3 regions of the Paenibacillus canaveralius genome follow, and region 3 is predicted to be linked to each of the others. Evidence: predicted binding sites of a transcription regulator. Region 3 holds the regulator's gene; each other region holds the start of a gene.
What was found. Region 3 encodes Rex, which represses fermentation and respiration genes when NADH is low (regulators of the CRP and FNR family bind a similar motif). Its sites were predicted from a motif close to TTGTGAAATATTTCACAA; they were not measured.
Positions count from the first base shown of each region.

Region 1: a site for Rex is predicted at 4,383-4,400, ahead of adhE (bifunctional acetaldehyde-CoA/alcohol dehydrogenase). Genes of this name have one in related genera too.
Region 2: a site for Rex is predicted at 2,877-2,894, ahead of ABC395_RS06385 (cytochrome ubiquinol oxidase subunit I). Genes of this name have one in related genera too.

Region 1 is NZ_JBDFMM010000001.1:4,015,229-4,020,969, forward strand. Features, by position in the region: gene pflB (formate C-acetyltransferase) at 1-1,537, opposite strand, end outside; gene adhE (bifunctional acetaldehyde-CoA/alcohol dehydrogenase) at 1,733-4,339, opposite strand; gene ABC395_RS18165 (hemerythrin domain-containing protein) at 4,504-5,031, shown strand; gene ABC395_RS18170 (Crp/Fnr family transcriptional regulator) at 5,317-5,741, shown strand, end outside.
Region 2 is NZ_JBDFMM010000001.1:1,378,718-1,384,458, reverse strand. Features, by position in the region: gene ABC395_RS06400 (response regulator transcription factor) at 1-68, shown strand, start outside; gene ABC395_RS06395 (sensor histidine kinase) at 65-1,600, shown strand; gene ABC395_RS06390 (hypothetical protein) at 1,629-2,480, shown strand; gene ABC395_RS06385 (cytochrome ubiquinol oxidase subunit I) at 3,132-4,487, shown strand; gene ABC395_RS06380 (cytochrome d ubiquinol oxidase subunit II) at 4,484-5,509, shown strand; gene cydS (cytochrome bd oxidase small subunit CydS family protein) at 5,517-5,651, shown strand.
Region 3 is NZ_JBDFMM010000001.1:1,953,711-1,959,451, forward strand. Features, by position in the region: gene panD (aspartate 1-decarboxylase) at 1-28, shown strand, start outside; gene ABC395_RS09240 (tetratricopeptide repeat protein) at 119-754, shown strand; gene dinG (ATP-dependent DNA helicase DinG) at 847-3,747, shown strand; gene ABC395_RS09250 (redox-sensing transcriptional repressor Rex) at 3,734-4,357, shown strand; gene ABC395_RS09255 (inorganic phosphate transporter) at 4,449-5,462, opposite strand; gene ABC395_RS09260 (DUF47 domain-containing protein) at 5,486-5,741, opposite strand, start outside.

The sequences.
Region 1 (5,741 bases), 2.1 Mb from region 3:
TTTCGATCCGCTCGTAACAGTATTTGTCATGCATATAGTGAATCACGTTAAGCGTGTTCATATACAGCTTCGCCAGCCATTCCATGACACCCTTGAATTTGTGCATAACCTCGTCGTAATCGAGCACATCGGACGTTACCGGCACGCTTTCGGGTCCGATCTGGATCCCGAGCTTTTCGTCCACACCGCCGTTGATGGCATACAGGAGAGCTTTGGCCAGGTTGGCCCGCGCTCCGAAGAACTGCATCTGCTTGCCGATTTTCATGGCGGACACGCAGCAGGCGATGCCGTAATCGTCGCCGTAGAAAGGACGCATCAGGTCGTCGTTCTCGTACTGGATGGAGCTCGTTTCGATCGAGACTTTGGCGCAGTACTTTTTGAACGCCTCCGGCAGTTGCTCGGACCAGAGCACCGTCAGGTTAGGCTCGGGAGCGGGTCCCAGGTTATACAGCGTATGAAGAAACCGCATGGAGTTCTTCGTAACGCGGGTCCGGCCCGACAGGGACATGCCCCCGATAGATTCGGTCACCCAGGTGGGGTCCCCGCTGAACAGCTCGTTATAATCCGGCGTACGCAGGAACTTGACAATCCGCAGCTTCATAACGAAATGATCGACCAGTTCCTGCGCCTGCGTTTCGGTCAACGTTCCTTCGCGGAGGTCTCTTTCGATATAAATATCGAGGAAAGAAGACACCCGTCCCAGACTCATGGCCGCACCGTTCTGTTCCTTGATCGCCGCCAGGTAGGCGAAATACAGCCACTGGAACGCTTCGCCGGCATCGGCGGCCGGCTTAGAGATATCAAAGCCGTGATCGGCCGCCATCTTCTTCAGCTCGCCGAGCGCCCGGATCTGCTCGGACAGCTCCTCGCGGGCACGGATGACATCCTCCGTGATTGCATCCACTTCGAGAAGAAGGAGATCCTTCTTCTTATCCGCCACGAGGGCGTCGATGCCGTACAGCGCCACTCTGCGGTAATCGCCGATGATCCGTCCGCGCCCGTAAGCGTCCGGCAGGCCCGTGATAATGCCGGCTTTTCTGGCGGCCCGCATGTCGCTCGTGTAGGCGTCGAACACGCCCTGGTTATGCGTCTTGCGGATGTCCGTGAACAGCCGGACCATGTCCTCCGGCAGCTTGAAGCCGTAAGCTTCGCAGGCGTCTTCCATCATCCGGATGCCGCCGAACGGCTGGACGGAGCGCTTGAACGGCTCATCCGTCTGAAGCCCGACTACCCGCTCCTTGTCTTTATCGAGATAGCCCGGAGCGTGGGACACGATCGTGGATACGGTGTTTACGTCCACATCGAGTACGCCTCCCTGTTCTCTTTCGCGCCGGGTCAACTCCTTGACGACTTCCCACAGCGCCTTCGTATCTTCCGTCGGAGGGGCAAGAAAAGCCTCGTCTCCCTCATAAGGCGTCAGGTTAAGCTCGATAAAGTCACGGACATCGATCCCGTGCTGCCACTTTCCTTTGCGGAACCCGCGGTATACTCCCTCTTCAGCAGACTTCATGCGCATTTCGCGCTCTTCGATAGCCATCTTTGTTCCCTCCTTGGAATGAACGGACGGGCCGCGGAGCGGCCGCCCGGCAAAGCTTATTTCGTTTCAGCGCAAACTTTTCCGCCCGCGCCCGTCGTTACTGCTGTCTTTATGCCTGTTTTACCTTATCGAGTGCTATGGCTGCTGCGGCTCTGTTCCGCTTATTCGGCCAACGGTCATTCCCGGTCTGCCCGCTCAGATTCTGCCGTAGAAAGCGTCCCGGTATACTTCGGCCAGCTCGCTGACGAGCGGCATTTTCGGATTGGCGGTCGTGCACTGGTCTTCGAACGCTTTGTCCGCCAAATAGTCGACGCGGCTTTCGAAGTCGTCGGCGTCGAAGCCGAGTTCCTTGAACGAAGCGGGAATGCCCAGCTTCTTGTTCAGCTCGCGGATGGCGTCGATAAGGCTCTTCACGCCTTCCTCCGTAGTTGCGGCCGGAAGCCCCAGGAACCGGGCGATCTCGGCATAGCGTTCGTCGGCGCAGTAGTGCGAGTATTTCGGGAACGAAGCGTATTTCGTCGGCTTCGCCGCATTATACCGGATGACGTAAGGCATCAGGATCGCGTTGGTCCGGCCGTGCGCCGTTCCGTACTGTCCGCCCCACTTGTGCGCCAGACTGTGGTTGATGCCCAGGAAGGCGTTCGCAAAGGCCATACCGGCGATCGTGGACGCGTTGTGCATTTTCTCCCTCGCCAGCTTGTCGCCCGTCGCATGGGACTCTTCCAGGTTGCGGAAGACGAGCTTGATGGCCTGGAGACACAGTCCGTCCGTATAGTCGTTTGCCATGACGGAGACGTAGGCTTCGATCGCGTGGGTCAGCACATCCATGCCGGTGTCGGCCACGGCCGTTTTCGGAAGCGAGTATACGAATTCGGGATCCACGATAGCCACGTCCGGCGTCAGCTCGTAATCGGCGAGCGGATATTTCGTGTGGCCGTTCTGCTTATCCGTGATGACAGCGAACGAAGTCACTTCGGAACCTGTTCCCGAAGTCGTCGGAATGGCAACGAACTTCGCCTTTTTGCCGAGCTTCGGATATTTGAACGTCCGCTTGCGAATGTCCATGAACTTCTGCTTCAGCGAATGGAACGTGACATCGGGGTACTCGTAGAACAGCCACATCGCTTTGGCCGCATCCATCGGCGATCCGCCGCCGAGTGCCACAATGCAGTCCGGCTGGAAGGCGTTCATCATGGCCGTGCCGCGTTCAACGGTATCGACCGAAGGGTCCGGCTCGACATCGCTGAAAACTTCGACGGCAACCGGCATTCTGCGCTGGCGCAAATAATGTTCCACACGTTCCACGTAGCCCAGCTTCACCATCATCGGGTCCGTCACGATCAGAATCCGGGTGATGTCCGGCATTTTGGCCAGGTACTGGGTGGCGTTTCTCTCGAAATAAATTTTTTCGGGCACTTTAAACCACTGCATATTCACCGTCCGATGTGCGACTTTTTTGACATTGATCAAGTTGACTGCCGTTACGTTCGAAGAAGTGGAATTGCGTCCGTACGAACCGCAGCCGAGTGTCAGCGAGGGGATATTGGCGTTGTAGATATCCCCGATCGCCCCGTGAGTCGAAGGCGCGTTCACGATAATGCGGCAGGTCGGCAGCTCCTTGGCGAAAGCCGCGATCACTCCGTCGTCATTGGAATGGATGACCGAGGTATGGCCGAGACCGCCGAATGCGGCTATCTCCGCCGCCCGGGCAATGCCCGCCTGAGCCGTGGCGGCCGTGTAGCAGGCCAGCACGGGGCTCAGCTTCTCGGCGGACAGCGGGTAAGCCGGACCGACGCCGTCGAGCTCGGCGATCAGGATCTTCGTCCCGGCGGGAACCTCGAAGCCGGCCATTTCGGCGATCCGTACCGCCGGCTGACCCACGATCGCCGCGTTCACGGCGCATCCGGCGTTCATGCCGAACTGGGACAGCTTCTTCGTTTCCTTGGCGCTCAGGAAGTGACAGCCCTGCGCCTTCAGCATCGCTTTGGCTTCCGCCGCGATCGCCTCGTCCAGAATAACGGCCTGCTCGGATGCGCAGATCATGCCGTTGTCAAACGTCTTCGAGAGGATCAGATCCGTGACCGCCTGGCGCAGGTCCGCGGTTCTCTCGATGAAGCACGGCACGTTGCCCGGACCAACTCCGAGCGCGGGTTTGCCGGCGCTGTAGGCGGATTTGACCATGCCCGAGCCGCCGGTAGCGAGAATCAGGGCCACTCCCTCGTGGTGCATAAGCTCGTGCGTCGCTTCCATGGATGGCTTTTCCACCCACTGGATGCAATCCTGCGGAGCCCCGTGGCTGACGGCCGCTTCATATAGAACGCGGGCCGCTTCGGAGCTGCATTTCTGCGCCGACGGATGGAAGGCGAAAATAATCGGATTCCGCGTTTTTATCGCGATCAGCGCTTTAAACATCGTCGTCGAGGTCGGATTCGTGACCGGGGTGACCCCCGCGATAATTCCCACCGGTTCGGCGATGGAGGTGAGCCCGGTCGTCGCGTCTTCGTCGATTACGCCGACCGTTTTGTCGTACTTCACGGAGTTATGAATATACTCCGTCGCGAACAAGTTCTTGATGATCTTGTCTTCATACACGCCCCGGCCCGTTTCTTCCACCGCAAGCTTGGCGAGGTACATATGCCGGTCTACCCCCGCCAGCGCCATCTCCTGGACGATCCGGTCGATCCGGGCCTGATCCAGTCCTTCAAATGCGGCCTGCGCTTTTTTCGCTTTCTGCACCAGCCGGTCTACCTGTTCTTTGGCCGCCCCGCCGGGTTTCAAAGACTCCTTTTCCTGTACAGCCATCTCTCCGCCTCCTCTGTTCTATCTACACCCTCATTATAGGACTTTGTGAATTTTTTCACTATGACATTTCTCACAGACAAAACATCTGCCGCGCATTATGGTGAAGACAGGAAACACGCGCGCGCTTTACCATCATCCGCAGGACCCGACAGGAGGAAATGACGATGAGCACAATGACCGTGGAACGTCTGCCGTATGCCGCCATGGACCCCGGCAGCCAGTTGTCCGACGCCCTATATTATTTGAAGCAGCAGCATGAATTTCTGGAGGCCGATCTGCTGGAGCTGCAAATGCTCGCACGCGGAATCGGAGCCGCCGGAAGCCGGGATACGCTCAAAGCCGATTTAAATCAGCTGAAGATACGCGCCGAACGGTTCTTGAAATTTTTCCAGCAGTACCAGCAGGATGAACAGGAGACGCTTTTCCCTATCGTGGATTTGTATACGGGCGACAAAATGGGCCCTACCGCCGTTATGAAGCAGGAATACAACATGGCCGTGCATAACCTGCGCCTGTTCTTCCAGGCATTCAAAGAAGACAGCCAGACCCTTGATCCCCTGTGCGCCAAGCGTTCGGTATCCCACGTGCTCCAGTCGTGCTTCATTCTTCTTGAGCATATGCGCAAAGAGAAAGAATGGGTGTTCCCCCTTGCCGAGCAGATGCTGACGGATATCGAACAGTTTTATTCGTAGAAAAGGGATCTGCGGCATAGCCGGACCGGTCGTAAAGCGAATCCGAACGCGGGGTTCCGTGCAAACCGGCCGCAAATGAACCGCCTTATCCCCTTATCAAAACCGGAGCCCCATTATGGATGGGACTCCGGTTTTTTACGTCCTTTTTTCTATAAAAGGAAGGTTTGCGTTGAGTGCGGACAGGCGTGGTAAACAACATTGTACGGAAAGTGTGATTTTTATCATATATGATTTACGTCATATCCGGTATACTGGAAGCAGAAGTCAAAGAGGAGGGAAGCCATCATGAACACCGGCACAAATCCCGTTTACTATACGAATCCCCGCAATACCGCTGCTTTTAAGACGGAAAATTTGCAGAAACTGACGGATATTATGCATGAGCAGAAGCTCCAACCCGGCGCCTATCTGTTTTGGGAAGGCGATACGGCTGACAAGCTTTATTTCATAAAAAACGGCCGGGTACGCGCTACGAAGTCTACGGACGAAGGCAAGGATCTCGTGCTTTACTTATACCAGCAGGGCGATCTCATCGGAATGATCGATCCCTACGACGACACGAAGCATTGGTACAGCGCGGAAGTGCTGGAAGAAACCACGATCGGCGTGGCCCATAAGAAAGACGTGGAAATGCTAATCTGGCAGAGCGGCGAGTTCGCCCTGGAATTCATGCGCTGGATGGGGCTCAGCCACCGGATGACGCAGACGAA
Region 2 (5,741 bases), 570 kb from region 3:
TGGGAGACAAGGAGCACCGGTTGATCCGTACGCTCCGGGGCGCCGGCTACCGGCTGGACTGGTCATGAAACGCGGCCGCCCTCTAACCCGCGCCGCCCGCCTGCTGGCCCCCCGCTCCCTGCAGTTCCAGCTGCTGTCGCGGTCGCTCTATATTCTGGCCGCGCTGCTGATTCTGGTCGGAGCCCTTCAATCGGTATGGATGAAAAATTTCCTGTACCGCAACCGGGCCGAAACGATGTCCATTCAGCTCAGCGGATTTCCCCGCGACCTGTTCGACCACTCTTCCCCGCTTCCCGACAAGCGCGGTAAAAGCAAAGAGGAGGAAGAGATCCAGCCCGGTGGGGAGCGTCCGCGCGGTCCGGTGCTGTTCCTTCCCGACACATCGCTCGCGCTTATCGCTCCCGACGGAGCCTTTACGGATTTGACGAAGGAAAACGGGATGATCTCTCCGCAGCTTCCAGCAGAGGAGTACACCGCCATCCGTAAGGAGATGGCTCCACGGCGGCCCGCTTCGTATAAAATCGTGAGGGATGCCCAAGGAACCGAGCAGCTCGTCGTTTTCCGGCCGGCGGAACGGTCCGGCAGCTTCGGCGGCCTCATCCAGATGGGGACGGGCACGGCCCAGCTGCAGGCCGTCGTGATTCAGCAGCTCTGGATTTACGGGGCACTCGTCGTGCTTGCCCTCGCGGGCGGCCTCGCGCTGAACATTCCCGTGATGCGCCGTACGCTCCAGCCGCTGAACAAAATGGTCGAGGCCGTCGAACAGACCGACGCCGGCAACCTGAACGAACGATTTCCCGAGACGCAGGGTCAACTCGAGATCGACTCCCTCGCGAAATCGTTCAACGGCATGCTCCAGCGCCTGGAGACTTCTTTCATCGCGGAGCGCGATGCGAAAGAACAGATGCGGCGCTTCATCGCCGACGCCTCCCACGAGCTGCGCACACCGCTGACTTCGATCCACGGTTTTCTCGAGGTGCTGCTCCGCGGGGCGGCGGACAACCCGAAGCAGCTCTATGCCGCTTTGACGAGCATGCACGGCGAATCGACCCGCATCAAAAAGCTGGTCGAGGATCTGCTTACGCTGGCCAAGCTCGACCGGGCTCCCCAGCTTGGGCTGACGGACACGCGGCTGGACCGGCTTCTTCTGGAGATGGAACCCCATCTCCGGATGCTGGCGGGCACCCGGACGGTTCATATCGACCTGACGGCAGGCGTTCGGGGCACCTTCGATCCCGACAAAATGAAACAGGTGGTCCTGAACCTGTTTCATAACGCGGTCCAGCATACCGATCCGGAGACCGGCGTCATCACGGTCATTTTATCCGCCGACAAGGACGGGATCTCGCTGAAGGTGAAAGATAACGGTCCGGGAATTCCCGAAGAGCACGCGGCTCATGTATTTGAGCGCTTTTACCGCAGCGACTCCTCCAGAACCCGCAAGCACGGCGGAGCCGGACTCGGGCTGTCGATCACGAAATCGATCGTCGAAGCCCACGGCGGTGCGATCTCCGTCCGGAGCCGGGAAGGCGCCGGCTCGACGTTCATTCTCGCCTTCCCCGAAACCGGTGAAAACAACGGCGCAAACATGGTAAAATAAACGGGACAAACAGAAAGGCGGAGAAGCGATGGTATACGCGTTTACGATTCAGCCCGGCATTTACCACGCCTTCGAAGACGAGGCGGAGCAGATTGAACAGTGCAGGGAATGGGGCCTGCTGTCCGGTAAGGCAACCAAGACCAAGGCCTTTTTTTATAAGGGAAACGGCTTGAACGTTCCCTGCACCATCGTCGGATACACCGACAAGATGACGGCTGTCATCGAATTTGACAACAAGCAGCAGCACTGCATCCATCCTTCCTACCTGAAGGAAATGCAGGCGGCGAATTACGGGCAGCGGCAGTGGTCCGCAGGCGAAGCCCCTCCCGAAGCCGGTGCTCCGGAAGGAAGCGGGCCGTCCGGGAGCGTAGAGCCCCCAGCCGAAACTGCGGCGGACGTGGCCTTCGGGACTCCGGCAGATGCCGTGCAGGAAGCCCGGCCGGCCGCAGACGAGGCACCGGCGCCAGGGACGGAGTCCGTATCGGGGCAGACCGAACCGGCCGAGCCGGACAAACCCGCTAGTGCAACCGCGGCCGCCGATGCGCCTAAAGCGAAGGCGAAGAAAGAAAAAGCGCCTAAGCTTCAGCTTCCCGAAGGAAAAGTGAAGATGACCGCCACGGTACAGGATTTCACGACGGTTCCCAATCATTTTTCCGATAACGACGATGAGGTTATCATTTACGAGAATGTGGCCATTGCGGAACCGGAAACGGAAATCGGCACCGCCTGGTCCAGCCACAGCGCAACGCTGAAAAAGCTGGAGCTCGAAGTCGGTGATACGATCACGTTCGAGGCCAAAATCGTGGCCAAGAAGCTGACCCGTTATCCCGTGCCGTACAAAATCAACAATCCCGCTAAAATCCAGAAAGAGCAGGATTAGCGGACCACCCGATTGTTATGGGTGAGGTTACCGTTACGGTTTTCGGTTTTCGGTTTTCGGTTTTCGGTTTTCGGTTTTCGGTTTTCGGTTTTCGGTTTTCGGTTTTCGGTCACGGCCTGTTCCGAGTTTCGGTTTGTTCCTCCAGATTCAAATGGCGGGTTGGCCCACATCTCTAACACTTTGTTCGGAGTTCCAACAGCCTTGCAAGATGAACCGGGCAGTTTCCTGTTCCCGGGTTTCCGCCTCTAACGACTCTTGTAACCGAAGGCCGCATAAAGATCCATGTACACAAAAAAGCTCCGTCCGGAAGCACCATTCGTGCTTCCGGGCGGAGCTTCTTTTATAAGATGCCCGTCAACATTTCGTCAACCTTTCTTCACCGTTTACTCACAGGTATTGTGAAAATAATCACAGCTAAATATGTAAGATAAACATATAAGGTTTTAGGTTAAGTAATCTAGGGTCTCGTTTTATATTTAATTCCCGGGGCGGTGAAAGCATGAATCCGTTTAAACGGCAGGAGAAACGGCTGATGATCCTTATGTTCGTCGTAGCCGCCGTTATGCTGCTCTCCTTTCTGCGCAGATTGCTTGCATAACCTTGCCTTACGTTTAGCGAGAACAAGAATATCCCAGGGGGAGTTGGTGCATCGTGTTTCATTATGATCCTGTGCTGTACAGCCGTATACTCACCGAAGTGACACTCGCGTTTCACATTATTTTCGCGACTATCGGTGTCGGTGTTCCGGTGATGATCGCTCTGGCCGAATGGACGGGCATCCGCAAGAACGACCGGTACTACACACTGCTGGCCCGCCGCTGGGCGCGCGGCTTCGTCATCACGGTCGCCATCGGCGTTGTGACCGGAACGGCCATCGGCCTCCAGCTCAGCCTGCTTTGGCCGAGCTTTATGGAAATCGCCGGCCAGGCCATCGCGCTGCCGTTGTTTATGGAGACGTTCGCTTTCTTCGTCGAAGCGATTTTCCTCGGCATTTATTTGTATACCTGGGACCGGTTCAAACCGAAACGGCATCTCATGCTGCTCATCCCGGTTGCAATCGGCTCTTCCGCTTCGGCTTTTTTCATTACGACCGTCAATGCGTTTATGAACACGCCGCAGGGCTTTACGCTTGAAAACGGCAAAATCACGAACGTGGACCCCATCGCGGCCATGTTCAATCCGGCGACGCCCACGAAAGTCTCCCACGTCCTCGCTTCGGCTTACATGACATGCGCGTTCATTCTCGCGGCCATAGCGGCCTTCTCGCTGCTGCGTCGCAAAGGAGACCGGCTTTACGCCAAGAAGGCGCTCAAGCTCACGATAACCGCAGGTCTTGTGTTCGCGCTGGCAACGGCCGCGATCGGCGACCTCTCGGGGAAATTCCTGGCGGCGTATCAGCCCGAAAAACTGGCGGCCGCCGAATGGCATTTCGAGACACAGACCAAAGCTCCTCTTGTATACGGCGGTATATTAACGGAAGACAAGGAAATCAAATACGGGCTGAAAATCCCGTTCGCCCTGAGCATTCTCGCCGGCAGCAATCCCGATTTTGAAGTCAAAGGGCTGGATCAGATTCCCGACGAGCTGGAGCCTCCGCTCTACGTTCATTACTTCTTCGACGGCATGGTTACCATCGGCATGTTCACCATCGTGATCGCGGCTCTCTACCTGTGGCTCAGCCGCAGCAAACGCGCCTCGAAGCCCGCTCCGCGCTGGCTGCTCCGGGTGATCGTCGCCTGCGGACCGCTCTCCATGATCGGCATCTGGCTCGGCTGGTTCTACGCCGAAGTAGGCCGGCAGCCGTGGATTCTCCGCGGCTATATGAAAGTGGCCGAAGCCGCCACAACGTCGGCCCACGTCGACACGATGCTGCTCCTGTTCTGTCTGCTCTATCTCGTCTTGGGGCTTACCGCGATTAAAGTGCTGTCCAAGCTGTTCAAAAACAACGACGTTGCGGATGAATTGATCGCATTCGGCGTTTTCGAGAAAAGGGGGCCGCTGGAATGAATCTGGAGCTGCTCGGCATCACCGTTCTGTGGGTGTTTCTGTTCGGGTACCTGATCGTGGCTTCCATCGATTTCGGAGCCGGTTTTTTCAGCTACTATTCCGTCATTACAGGCAGTAAAAATATTACGCACCGCATCATCGAGCGCTATCTTTCTCCCGTTTGGGAAGTTACCAACGTATTTCTTATTTTCTTCTATATCGGCCTGGTCGGATTTTTCCCCGAAACAGCCCGTTATTATGGCACGGCGCTGCTCGTCCCCGGCTCTTTGGCGCTGATTCTTCTCGCTTTGCGGGGTTCCTACTACGCATTCAGCACGTACGGGTCCAAAGACAACCAGTGGTACATGCTCATCTACGGAGCTACCGGGCTGCTGATTCCCGCCGCGTTATCGACCGTGCTGGCCATTTCGGAAGGCGGCCTGATCGTGGAGACGGACGGCGCCATCACACTGGACTGGAGCGCTCTCCTGGGCAGCGTCTACACCTGGTCGGTCGTGCTGCTCGCTATCGTCAGCGTGCTGTACATCTCCGCCATGTTCCTCGCCTACTATGCGCATAAAGCGAAGGACAAGGCCGCTTTTGAAATCGTACGCGGGTATGCGCTTTTCTGGAGCGCTCCGACCATTCTGGCCAGCGTGCTCGTCTTTTTCGCGATCTCCCGGCACAATCCCGAACATTTCACCAAAATGCTCGATCTCGCCTGGATGTTCGTCATCTCGTTTCTCTGCTTTCTGATAGCCGTCTACGCCGTCTGGAAAAAAAGACATCTGGGACTCGGCTTCACCTTCGTCCTGCTTCAGTTCGCGTTTGCCTTTTTCGGGTACGGGGCCTCCCATCTGCCTTACATTCTGTATCCGTACATTACGATTCATGAAAATTTCACCAATCCCGCCATGGGCACGGCGCTTATTGTCGCTTTTATCGCCGGTCTGCTGATCCTCATACCTTCGCTTGTTCTGCTTATGAGACTGTTCCTGTTCGATGCCAGCTATGTTCAAGGAAACCGGGATAAGAAAGGATGAAGCCACCTTGGAACACTTTATGATCATGTATGCTCCTCCGATTGTCGTTGCGATCTCGCTGCTCTTCCTGTTTTTATGGGCGCCCCGCACCAAAGATGTCACGGACGAGCCGGAAAGTGAGCAAGGGCGGCGGATGCGCTGAACCTCCCTGTCTAACCCGTATCGATCCGCCGTTCCCTTCTTTATAATCAGCCAAAAAATAATCAGCAAAAAAGGTGATTCCCGCAGAGAA
Region 3 (5,741 bases):
AGAGGAAATGCATGCAACTGTACTGTAACGTCTGGCACCCTTAAAGAACTTGTATGAAAACACCTCCGGCAACGCAGAATGAGTGTACGACAGCAAAGCCGAAGGTGGGGGATGCGCAGTGTTCAAACATTTGTTCGCCACGATGAATGAAGTGTTGGATGAAATTCTGCTTCAGTTGCCGAATGCGAAAGGCGCGTTAAAAGCGGAGCTTGAAGATGAGCTTGCAGCCCTGAAGGCCATTAGTGACGATTGTATCGAGCACTGGCTCCTCTTTGAGGAGAAGCTTGGAAAAACCCTGTCCGTCGAAAACGCGTCCGTCCCGTCTATGTCAGCCCCCGTACCCGATCCGCAGCAGCCGGACTTGTCTCCGGCGGCCGAAGCCGATCAGCCTAATCAGGCCGAGGGGAGGGAAGCGGCGGAGTTTATCCGCGGGCAGGGATTTTATATGCTCTTCATGTACGAGCAGGCGACCCGGGAATTCGAGGCTCTGCTTGTGCGCGAACCGGACTTTTTACTTGCGAGGGCTTATCTCGCCATGGGCTATTTGCGCCAGGGAGATACGGCGGAAGCCGCCCGGCACTTCACCCTTCTTCTGGCACTTACCGAAAATAAACAGATGAAAGCCATCTCTTACAACGCGATGGGCTGCATCCAGTTTCAGAACCGGAATCTGGAACAGGCGCTTGAGTATTTCAAAAAAGCCTATCATGCCGATCCGGACTGTCTGGAGCTTTTTTCCGCATCGAACGAATAAGAAGAAATAAGAACGGATGCTCTCTTTATTTGTGGAATCGACAAACTAACTTCCCCTCTGGGCCTCTAAATGTGGTATGCTTAGAATAGAAGCTGGAGAAAGGAAGAAGGCTTGAACTTATGAAATTTGCGGTTTTGGATTTTGAAACGACTGGAACGGGCCCGGCTGACGATATTATTCAAGTCGGTCTCGTTATTATAGATGATATGGAAGTAACCGACAGGTATACTTCCCTGGTAAACCCGGGGATCAGTATACCTTCTTCGATTACGGAGCTTACGGGCATTACCGACGAGATGGTGGAGCATGCTCCAAAGCTCGATGATATTATGGCGGAGATGTACCCGCTGCTTTTTGACTGCGTGCTTGTGGCTCACCACGCCTCTTTCGATCTCGGTTTTCTGCAGCGCGCTCTGCGTAAAACGGGCTATCCCGATTTTACCGGACGCGTCCTGGACACGATAGATATGCTGAGAATCGTGTTTCCGTCTCTTCCGACGTATCAGCTCGGCATGGTGGCTTCGGCCTTCGGCATCGAGCATGAGCGGCCTCACCAGGCGGACAGCGATGCGGACGTTACGGCGGAGATCTGGACGATGAGCCTGGACAGGCTGCTTTCCCTGCCTTTGCTGACGGTTCAGCGTCTGGCCCAGATCCTGCCCGCCGAGACGAGCGACCTAGGCTGGTTTATGTCGGAAATCGCCCGGTTCAAGGAACAGCAGACACCTCTGGATACATCGGTTCATCAGTATTACCGCCAGTTCGCACTGAACGTGCAGGACTGGGGGGACGAAGACCCGGTACGTGACGAGAACGATGTGCTGGAACTGAGCGACTCATTTGAAGACGTTTACGAACAGGTAAAAGAGGCTTTGAAAGCGAAATTCGAGCATTTCGAAAGCCGCGAAGCCCAGGAAATCATGATTCACGAAATTGAGGAAGCCTTCCAGAACGACCGGCATCTCATGATCGAAGCCGGTACGGGCACGGGCAAATCGCTCGGCTACCTGATTCCGTCCCTCTATTACGGGATCAAGCACGACGAGAAGGTGGTGGTCAGCACGCACACCATCAATTTGCAGGAGCAGCTGCGGGAGCGGGATATTCCCCTGCTTCACGAAATTTTCCCGGTCAATTTTAAAGCGTCCGTTCTCAAAGGCCGCAGCCACTACCTGTGCCTCCGCAAGTTCGAGAACCGCATCTCCATGCAGGAGTTCGACACGGGCAAGGAGGATGCCATTACGGCCGCACAGATGGTCGTTTGGCTGAGTCAGACGCAGACGGGCGACGAAGAGGAGCTGCATTTCGGAAACAAGGGCGCCGCTTTCTGGCATACCGTATCGAGCGATGCGGAGTCGTGTCAGAACCGGCACTGCCCATGGTTCAAAAAGTGCTTTTATCACCGTGCTCGCCATGACGCCAACAATTCGGACGTTGTCATTACGAACCACTCGCTGCTGTTCACGGATATGAAGGCCGAGAACCGTGTGCTGCCGGCTTATAAGCACCTCGTCCTGGATGAGGCCCATCATTTCGAAGAGGTAGCCAGCAAGCATTTGGGTAAGGAGCTTCATTATCTGGGACTGACCAATCAGCTCCTCTGGCTGTTCAAAGACAGCCGGAACGGGCAGTTGCCGGCTCTCCGGACGAAGCTGCAGCGCTATGACGACGACTATCGCGCGGCTACCTGGATGAACGGCATCGACAACCTTTTCCCGAAAACGCTGCTGATCAAGGAAGCTTGGGATTTACTCTGTGAAAAGTTTTACGAGCTGCTCCAGACGAATTCCGAGCCCGGCCAGATCGATCCCGGTTCTCTGGTGATGCGTTTGAAGAAAGAGTCGCTCCCGCCGAACTGGAGCGATTTTACGGATCTGGAAGAGATATTGGAACAGCATATTCAGGATGTGTACAAATCCGTCGATTCGCTCGCTCAGGATTTGAAGGAAGTCCAGGAAGAATACGACGTCCAGAGCTTCGTAACCGATCTCGGCGGGGTTGCGAAGGAACTGCAGGCTGCCAAGGAGACGCTCCGCTTCTTTATGAAGATGGCGGACGACAACTTCGTGTATTGGGTGGAAGCGGGGACATACAACAAGAGCCGTTCGATCAATCTGATCTCCGTGCCGATGGACGTCAGCCCCCTGATCCGCGAACATTTCTTTGACAACAAGGAGAGCGTGATTCTCACCTCGGCTACCCTGTCGGTGAATAAATCGTTCCAGTATTCGGCGGATCAGCTCGGGCTGAAACTGCCTGCTGAAGAAGAGAAGAATCCGAAGCTGAAGACCGTCCAGCTTCCGTCCCCGTTCCAGTACCGGCAGCAGGCGCTTGTGTGCATTCCGCGGGATTTTCCGATGTTAAAAGGCCGCAGCGGCGAGGAGGAGTTCCTCAAAGCGCTGACGGAGTCGCTTACGGATGTGGCCGTGGCCACACGGGGCAGGATGCTCGTTCTGTTCACTTCGAACCGGATGCTGAAGCAGGCCCACGCGGTTCTGAAAGAAAATCTCCGTCCGCAGGGGATTCATGTGCTCGGTCAAGGGGTGGACACCGGCAACCGCAGCAAGCTGACCCGGCTTTTCCAAGAGCATAAAGCATGTGTTCTGCTGGGCACGAGCTCGTTCTGGGAAGGGGTGGACATTCCCGGAGAAGCTCTGACGTGTCTGGCGATCGTACGGCTGCCTTTCCAGCCGCCGAATCATCCGCTGGTCGAAGCGAAGAGCGAAAACCTGAAAAAACGGAATCAGAACCCGTTCATGAAGCTGTCGGTGCCTCAGGCCGTCATACGGTTCAAGCAGGGGTTCGGCCGGCTCGTACGCAGAGCTTCGGACAAAGGCATTGTGCTGATCTACGATACGCGTGTCATCGAGACACAGTACGGCAAGCACTTTCTCTACTCTCTGCCGGGGCCGAAGATTGAACATATGCCTGTAGAGCGCATCGTACCGAGAATTCAGGAATGGATGGGAGAGAACTCGCTTGAAGTCACCTAAAATATCCGAGGCAGTCGTAAAACGGCTGCCGATCTATCTGCGTTTTCTTAACGAACTGTCGAAGAAAAACGTATTAACGGTTTCGTCCCAGGATCTGGGACAGAAGCTGAATCTGAATCCGGCCCAAATCCGCAAAGATTTGGCTTACTTCGGTGAATTTGGAAAGAAGGGGATCGGCTACGATGTAACCTATCTTATCGAGAAGATCCGCCAGATTTTGAAGCTTGACCGCCAAATACCGGTTGCCCTCGTGGGAGCCGGTAACCTGGGCCGGGCGCTGTGCAACTATAACATCTATTTGCGTGATCAGATGAAAATAACGGCGATTTTCGATTCGTCGCCGGACAAGATCGGCCAGGTTATCAATAACATGAGCGTTCTGCCCATGGAGCATCTGGCCGATGTTATCCGGGATTCCAGCATTCGAATCGGCATCATAACCGTTCCGGCGCCGGAAGCGCAAAACGTCGCAAACCAGTTCGTGAAGGCGGGCATCGAAGCGATTCTGAATTTCGCTCCGTCCATTTTGAAAGTACCGGAAGAAATCCGTGTGCATCATGCGGACTTTACGGCAGAGCTCCAGAGCTTGGCCTATTACCTTCCTGAATAAACAAGTGAGGGTCTAGTCTTAAAAACCAGAAAAACCGCTATATGGGCCGTTTGGGCCGTATGGCGGTTTTTTAATGGAATCCAATTTTAATTTATACGAAGAACTTAAACAACACGGTATAGAGCACATAAGACAGAATGATGCTGATCGGAATCGTAATGATCCAGGTAACGACCATGCGTGTTACCGTACCCCACTTCACCTCATGAAACCGGAGTACGGAACCGGAACCGATGATGGCGGAGGAAATTACGTGAGTAGTCGAAAGCGGCATCCCCATATGCGTGGAAGTCTGAATCACGATGGAGGAAGTCAAATCCGAAGCGAATCCGTTGATCGGCTCGATTTTGATCAAGTTTTTGGAGATCGTCTTGATGATCTTCCAGCCTCCGATCGAAGTTCCGAGACCCATAGCGGTCGCAGCCGCGATTTTGACCCATAACGGCACGTCCATGGTTGTCTGGGCTCCGGCAGCGACGAGTCCGAATACGATAATGCCCATCGCTTTCTGGGCGTCATTTCCCCCGTGGGAGAAGGACAGCAGCCAGGCGGACAGAATCTGGAAGAACTTGAACACGCGGTTCAGCTTCGAGCGGGATTTGTTGCCCGTCAGAATAACGAGGTATTTGATGATCGTCATGATGATATAGCCGGCTACAAACGCGACTATCGGTGAAAGCACCAGAATCAGTACGATCTTGCCGAGACCGCCCCATTTGACGAAGTCGGCTCCCGCCCCGGCCAGCACGGCTCCGACAATGGACCCGATGAGCGTATGGGAGGAAGAGGAGGGAATGGCATAATACCAGGTAACCAGGTTCCAGATAATGGCGGAAAGCAGGGCCGCGATGACGATAAATTCACCGTGGTTGATCTTGGACGGATCCGCGATCCCGCTGCCGATCGTCTTCGCCACTTCCGAAGAATACAGGGCGCCGACGAAGTTCAGACATGCGGCGGATATAATGGCCACTTTAGGACTCATTGCGCGCGTAGAGATCGAAGTCGCTACCGCATTCGCCGTATCGTGGAAACCGTTAATGAAGTCAAAGGCAAGGGCGAGAAAAACGATCGCAATCAAGGTAATAAGAACTGTTGTCGTCATGAAATCCTCCTAAACTGCTGGGCTTACGAGTAGCGCAGCACGACGCTTTCCAAGATGTTGGCAACGTCTTCACATGCATCGGTGGTCTGTTCGAGACGTTCATAAAGTTCTTTGAGCTTGAAATCCTCGTAAGGATCGCGTTTGGTAATGAAAATCTCACGGATGCCTTCGCGCATCAGGCGGTCGGCTTCGTTCTCAAGCGCATTGATTTCTACCGTATGTTGAGGAATCTGCATGTACTTCTTTTTGGAAAGAAGCTTGAAAGCATCGAGCATATGT